2 linked regions of the Magnetofaba australis IT-1 genome follow. Each later gene encodes a partner of the first gene's protein in a complex. Links are inferred from orthologs where the notes say so. Each region holds a gene or a part of one and is shown on either strand. Other genes may lie near its edges.

Region 1 (3,151 bases):
AACTTCAAGGACACCTTCCGCAAAGTGGACGTGCTGATGGTGGATGACATCCAGTTCATTGCGGGCAAGAAAGCGACGCAGGAGGAGTTTTTCCACACCTTCAACGCGCTGTATGAGGCCAAGAAGCAGATCGTCCTCACCGCCGACAGCTTCCCCCATGAGATCGAGCATCTGGAGGAGCGGCTGCGGTCGCGCTTCGGCATGGGTCTGGTGGCGGATATGCAGCCGCCGGAGCTGGAGACGCGCATCGCCATCCTCAAGAACAAGGCGTCGGGGGAGGGGCTGGAGCTGGCCGATGAGGTGGCCTTCTTCCTGGCCGAGGCGATTCAGACCAATGTGCGCGAGTTGGAGGGGGCGTTGATTCGCGTCTCCGCCTACGCCTCGCTCACCGGCAAGCCCATCACCATGGCCCTGGTGCGCGAGTCGCTCAAGGATATCGTCAAAGGGCGCGATAAACCGGCCACCATCGAGCGCATCCAGGAGACGGTGGCCAACTACTTCAAAATCACGCAGGCGGATCTGCGCGGAACCAAGAAGTCGCGGCTCTACAGCCATCCCAGACAGGTGGCCATGTACCTGTGCAAGCAGTTGACCCGCCACTCCTACCCGGAGATTGGCCACCGCTTCGGCGGGCGGGATCACACCACGGTGCTCTACGCTGTGGATAAGATTGATAAAAAACGCAACGACGACGCCGAATTGGCGGAGACGTTGGCGACATTGAGCGATATGTTGCGCCGTTAAATATTTTGGCGGGGGGAGTGTACAGCATGGAATTTCGCATTGAGCGGGAACCCTTTCTCAGAGCTTTGAGCCGTCTGCAATCGGTGGCCGAGCGCCGCACCACGCGCCCCATTCTGGGCCACGCCCTGCTGGAGGCGACCGAAGAGGGGTTGACCCTGTCGGCCACCGACGAGGAGGTCTCCCTGCGCGCCATCACCCCAGTCGAGGAGGTGACGACCCCCGGCGCGGTGGCGGTCTCCGCGCGCAAACTGTTCGAGATCGTGCGCGAGCTGCCCGACGAGACCCTGCGCGCGCGCACCGAGGAGGGGGGACGTCTCTCCATCGCCTGCGGCCGCGCCCGCTTCACTCTGGTGTCGCTGCCCGCCGACGAGTTCCCCGCCATCCCCGAAGCCGATGCGGCGCGGCGCATCACCCTGCCGGGGCCGCAACTGGCGGATATGATCGCGCGCACCCACTTCGCCATGTCCCAGGATGAGACCCGTTTCATCCTCAACGGCATCCTGGTGCATCTGCAACCCCATGAGAGCGGGCAGGGCGGGCGTCTGAGCCTGGCCGCCACCGACACCCACCGTCTGGCGGTGGCCACCCGCGACATCGAAGAGACCATCGACGAGTCGCTGGAGCTGATCCTCCCCCGCAAGGCGGTGCAGGAGGCCAAGAAGCTGCTGGACGAAGACGATCTGCCGGTGGAGCTGGCCCTGGGCGAGCACTTCATCCAGTTCATCAAGCCGGGGCTGACGTTGTCGGCCAAACTGGTGAGCGGTCGCTTCCCCAGCTACCAGAAGGTGATTCCGGCGGAGAATCCGTTCCCCATGGATGTGGATAAAGAGGCGTTGCTGGGGGTGGTGCGCCGCATGATGGTGCTGTCGCATGAGAAATCCCGCGGCATCCGCGTGCTGGTGGAGCCGGAACAGATCGCCGTGAGCGCCCACAACCCCGAGCAGGAAGCCGCCGAAGAGGAGATGGTCGCCGACTACAACGGCGACGCCATGACCATCGGCTTCAACGCCCGCTATCTGCAGGAGATCGTCACCGCCATGGCGGGGGATCGGGTGCGCTTCATGCTCAAGAACGAAGAGTCGCCGGTGCTGATGCGCGAGGCCGGACGCGACGACTGCATGTACGTGCTGATGCCCATGCGGGTGTGATCGACCGCCGATGCTGCTGGAGCGCCTCGCCATCCGGGGTTTTCGCAACATCCCCACGGCGACTCTCACGTTTGGGCCGGGGTTGAACCTCATTGTCGGCCCCAACGGCCACGGCAAGAGCAATCTGCTCGAAGCGGTGGGGTTGCTGGCCATGGGCCGCTCCTTCCGTCGCGCCGCGCCAGGGGTGATGTTGCGGCGCGACGAACCCTGGTTTCGTCTGGATGGACGCGGGCAGGGCAGGGGGTTGCCGCAGCAGATCGTGTTTCATGGCGAGCCCAAGCGGCTGGCGGCGCGGTTGAACGGCAAACCGGCGGCGGCGGCTTCGGCCATGGGCGAGGCGTTGGCGGCCACGGTGTGCGCGCCGGACGCCTTGCGGTTGGTGCAGGGCGGCCCCACGGAGCGGCGCGCGTGGCTGGACTGGACCGCCTTCGGCTTGCAGCGGGGCCATGCGGCGGCGGCGCGAGGGCATCAACAGGCTCTGAGCGCGCGCAATCGGCTGCTGAAACGCCCTGGTGACCACGCCCAGGAGTTGGACGCCTGGGAGGATCGGCTGGCGGTGTTGGGGGCGCAGGTTACGCGCGCGCGCGCGGAAGCGTTGCAGGCGTTGGCGCCGCATCTGGAGACGATTCAGACGCGGCTGGATCTGCCGCCGACGCGGGCGCAGGTCGCCTTGCAGTGCCAGTTGGATCGCGCGGTGCCGCAGTGGCGTGGGTTTGAGGTGGAGACCCTGGCGCAGGTCTACCGCGATCTGCTGGCGCAGGCGCGGGCTGGGGATCAGCGCATGGGCGCCACCAGCGTGGGGCCGCATCGGGATGATCTGCGCATCGGCTGGGATGGCCAACCCATGGCGCGGTATGGCTCCCAGGGGCAGCAGAAGCGCATGGCGCTGGCGCTGAAGTTGGCCGAGGCTGCGCTATTGGCCGCCACATTGGGGGAAACGCCGCTGTTTTTGCTGGACGATCCGGCGGCGGAGTTGGATGGCGACGGGGTGGCGCGACTGATGGGCTGGTTGGCGGAGCAGGGGGGGCAGTTGTTCGTGGCCGCCTGCAACGCCGAGCAGATACCGTGGCCGGAAAATCGACCCAAGCAAACTTGGACCGTGCAAGACGGCGCATTTGCAGAGCAGGCGCCGAAGTAAAAGTGTTTGCGTGAGAGACTTTGAGCTTGCGCTGACTATTGGCCTCCGGCTGGCCGGAGGCGGGATTCTTAAGGGTCTATGACCCTTAAGCGGGGTGTGGGGCGGCGCCCCACGGTTTGGC
Region 2 (3,240 bases), on another replicon or contig:
GCCGGTGAGCTGATAGTCAGTGAGGCGATTCAGAGCGATTTTGGCCAGTGCGGCGGTAAATGCCGGGAATTGCTGCAACAGGGTTTGGATCTTGGTGAAGTCGGCCACCAGAATGAGCGAATCACGCTCGGCGGTCATGGTGGCCACGGGCAGGGTTTCGCCAAGCAAGCCGATTTCGCCCACCAAGCCGCCGTCGTTCACCCAGCCCACCAACTGCCCTTTACGGGTGACCTGAAAGTGGCCGGTGTGTATCCAGAAGAAACGGTTGTTGGGTTTGCCCTCGACGATGGCGTTCTTCTCGGCGGGCACGATGTCCCACTCCAGGGAGTCGGCCAATTCGCACAACACGTTTTCCGGCAGATGCTTGAGCGCGTGCTGTTGTTTGAGAAACGCAATGATATCCAGCGGATCACTCACCGCAGACTCCTTGATGAACAAATTGGCTGTGCTTGAATAGAGGGGGGGGGGGCGGGCGCAATGAGCATACAATAATGCGCCTGCGGCTGATTTTAAAGGCGGAATCGAGTGCTTGTGCGCGTTAACTCTGAAGCCGAGATGTGGGAATTGTCGGGGGAGAGGCCGCCAATGTGTGGCGTGCGATAACATGATGTTGCGCGCCGTAATCCGTGAGCGTGGAGGCCATCAATTGAATCGATTGCGCGCGCCATGTCAGCGGCGGCAATGGCGTCTGGCCCAACAGCGCTGTCAAAGGCATGGTGTTGCGGCGGCGCGCCACAGTGATGTGGGGCGTGAACGCGGATTGCGGCTCTTGCGTCGGCTCTAGAGCAGCAATCTGCTGCGCCAGCTTGGCTAGGTTTTCGTTCGTGTCGGTGACGCCCGCCCAGAAGATTCGTCCCTGTTGGGCATCGGGAAACGCGCCCCACTGCGTGAGTTGTAGGGTGAATTCCGGAGTGGCGAGGGCGATCTCACCCAGCGATGTGCTGAGGCCATCAATATCCGCATCAGGCGTGTCGCCCAGAAAGCGCAGGGTGAGGTGATACTGCGCGGGGTGAGCCCAGCGCACGCCTTTCACCTGTTTCAGCGCGCTCAGGCTATGGCCAATGGCTTGTTTGATCGCCTCGGGCGGTTCCAGACTGATGAACAGGCGTTGCGTGGTCATGCATGGGCTCCTGTCCGGGGCGTTAATCCGGCGACGGGGCGGAGAACAGCGGCAGGGAGAGCTGCTGGCCGCCCAGATCCTCCGCCTCACACGGGGTGGAGACGGTCAGTCCCAGCAGGCGCACGCCGATGGCGGGGATCTCGATGGGCTCGAACAGGCGCATGGCCAACGCCATCATCTCCCGCGCCTGGGTGATGGGGTGATCCACCGTCTTGCTGCGGGTGATCTGCTGAAAGTCGGCGAATTTGACCTTCAACGTCAGGGTGCGGCCCAGATAGCCGGTTGTGCGGATGGCCAGCTCCACTGCATAGGCGATCTGCAACAGCTGGCGGCGCATGATCTCGCGGTCGTGGAGATCCTGCTCGAAGGTGTCTTCAGTACCCACCGAGTGGCGCGGCCGGTTGGGGGTGACCGGGCGGCGATCCTCATTGCGCACGACATCATAGTAACTGCGCCCCGCCTTGCCAAAGGCGCGGACCAGATCGCCCAGCGACCACTGCAGCAGGTCAGCGCCGGTGGCGATGCCCAGATGACGCATGCGCCCGGCGGTGACCGGGCCGACGCCGAAGAACTTCTCCACCGGCAGTTGCGCGATGAACGTTGGGGCCTGCTCCGGGGTGATCACCGACAGACCATCGGGCTTGTTCAGGTCCGAGGCGATCTTGGCGAGAAATTTATTGAATGAGACCCCCGCCGAGGCGGTGAGGCCGGTGGTGTGGCGAATCTTCTGGCGGATCTCTTCGGCGATGCGCGTGCCGGAGGGGTTGTTCATCTTGTTTTCGGTTACGTCCAGAAACGCCTCATCCAGCGACAGCGGTTCGATCAGGTCGGTGTAGTGGCGGAAGATGGCGTGGATCTGGTCGGAGACCTGTTTGTAGAGCTCTTTGCGCGGTTTAACCACCACCAAGTTGGGGCAGCGCTGCAGCGCTTGACGCATGGACATGGCCGAGTGAATGCCGAAGGTGCGCGCCTCGTAGCTGGCGGCGGCCACCACCCCGCGCGCGCTTTTGCCGCCCACCACCAGGGGCAGGCCCTTGTAGGCGGGCGTCTCGCGCTGCTCCACCGAAGCGAAGAAGGCGTCCATATCGATATGGATGATTTTACGCGAGGCGTCCATGGGGGAGGATAATAAAGGCTGCGCCGAATTCCAGTCCATTGCATCCTGATGAGAGTAGCGCGGGAGGCGCGCAGGCGGCAAGGCGCTGACCTCGGCTCGTCGGGGTGTTATGGTGAAGCGGTCGGGGCGCGCGTTCGCTCTGTCATGATGCGCCCAATGAGGAGTGTGTATGTTCATCATCCGATTCGCCGGGTTGATTTTGGTTCTGACGCTGTTTGCCATGAGCGCGCTGATTCCCGTGGCGGCGCAGGCGAATGATCTGCCCAAAAGCGGCGACCGCTTTGGCAATTGGAGCCTCACCTGTGTGGCGCTGGGGCCGCAACAGACACGCTGCGGATTGACCCAGCAGGTGATGTCCAAAAAGAGCGGCAAGCCGGTGTTCAAGCTCTCCCTGGCCTACGCCAAATCCAGCGACCGTCTGCTCTTGACCGCCAAGACGCCGCTCAATGTGCTGCTGCCGTCTGGCGTGCTGTTGACTGTGGACAAGCATAAACCCCAGCGTATGCGCATGTATCAGTGCAAACGCACGGGCTGTTTGGCGGTGACCAAAGTGGATGATGCGCTGTATGCGCAGTTGATTGGCGGCAAGGTGGTGGAAGCGCGCATCTGGCTGACGCTGAAGGGCAACAAGGTGGCCAAACTGCCCATCAAGCTGCGTCTGCCCGGGGTGAAGGAGGGGCTGGCCGCGCTCAAGCAGGATGGCTCCGGCATGCATGAGGACGAGGTCAACTCGATGCTGGGCGAGACGCCCATGTTTTAACGCATTTCTATATTATAATACGCAAATGCAATATAATATTTACGTGCGCGAATATATTGTGATGGATTTTAATACGTTCGCAGATAAGATTGCACAGAGCGGCCAATGTTTGCGTAACGTAGTTTGAGCTTGCGCTGACTATTAGCCGCCGACTGGTCGGCGGCGGGGTGATTCGGGCCATCCATGGCCCTCACCCTTCGGGCTCGCTGCGCGAGTCCGATTCGGCAATCCTGCCGAATCGTC

What was found.
Region 2: the proteins of dnaN (region 1) and dinB are in contact, whole or in part, in a solved structure (PDB 1OK7), measured with the Escherichia coli proteins. The link is inferred for Magnetofaba australis IT-1 from one-to-one orthologs.

The regions. Positions count from the first base shown.
Region 1 is NZ_LVJN01000021.1:597,605-600,755, forward strand. What follows is about bases 1-2,831. They hold dnaN (DNA polymerase III subunit beta), read left to right. Parts: upstream 1-770; coding sequence 771-1,892; downstream 1,893-2,831. Other genes in these bases: dnaA (chromosomal replication initiator protein DnaA), read left to right, coding at 1-744; recF (DNA replication/repair protein RecF), read left to right, coding at 1,903-2,831. Also shown: more of recF, read left to right, coding at 2,832-3,030. UniProt on the Escherichia coli protein: Confers DNA tethering and processivity to DNA polymerases and other proteins. Acts as a clamp, forming a ring around DNA (a reaction catalyzed by the clamp-loading complex) which diffuses in an ATP-independent manner freely and bidirectionally along dsDNA.
Region 2 is NZ_LVJN01000014.1:68,031-71,270, reverse strand. Bases 210-3,129 are described here. They hold dinB (DNA polymerase IV), read right to left. Parts: upstream 2,277-3,129; coding sequence 1,143-2,276; downstream 210-1,142. Other genes in these bases: MAIT1_RS01905 (invasion associated locus B family protein), read left to right, coding at 2,407-2,997; thpR (RNA 2',3'-cyclic phosphodiesterase), read right to left, coding at 539-1,120; MAIT1_RS01920 (cyclic nucleotide-binding and patatin-like phospholipase domain-containing protein), read right to left, coding at 210-417. Also shown: more of MAIT1_RS01920, read right to left, coding at 1-209. UniProt on the Escherichia coli protein: Poorly processive, error-prone DNA polymerase involved in translesion repair and untargeted mutagenesis. Copies undamaged DNA at stalled replication forks, which arise in vivo from mismatched or misaligned primer ends.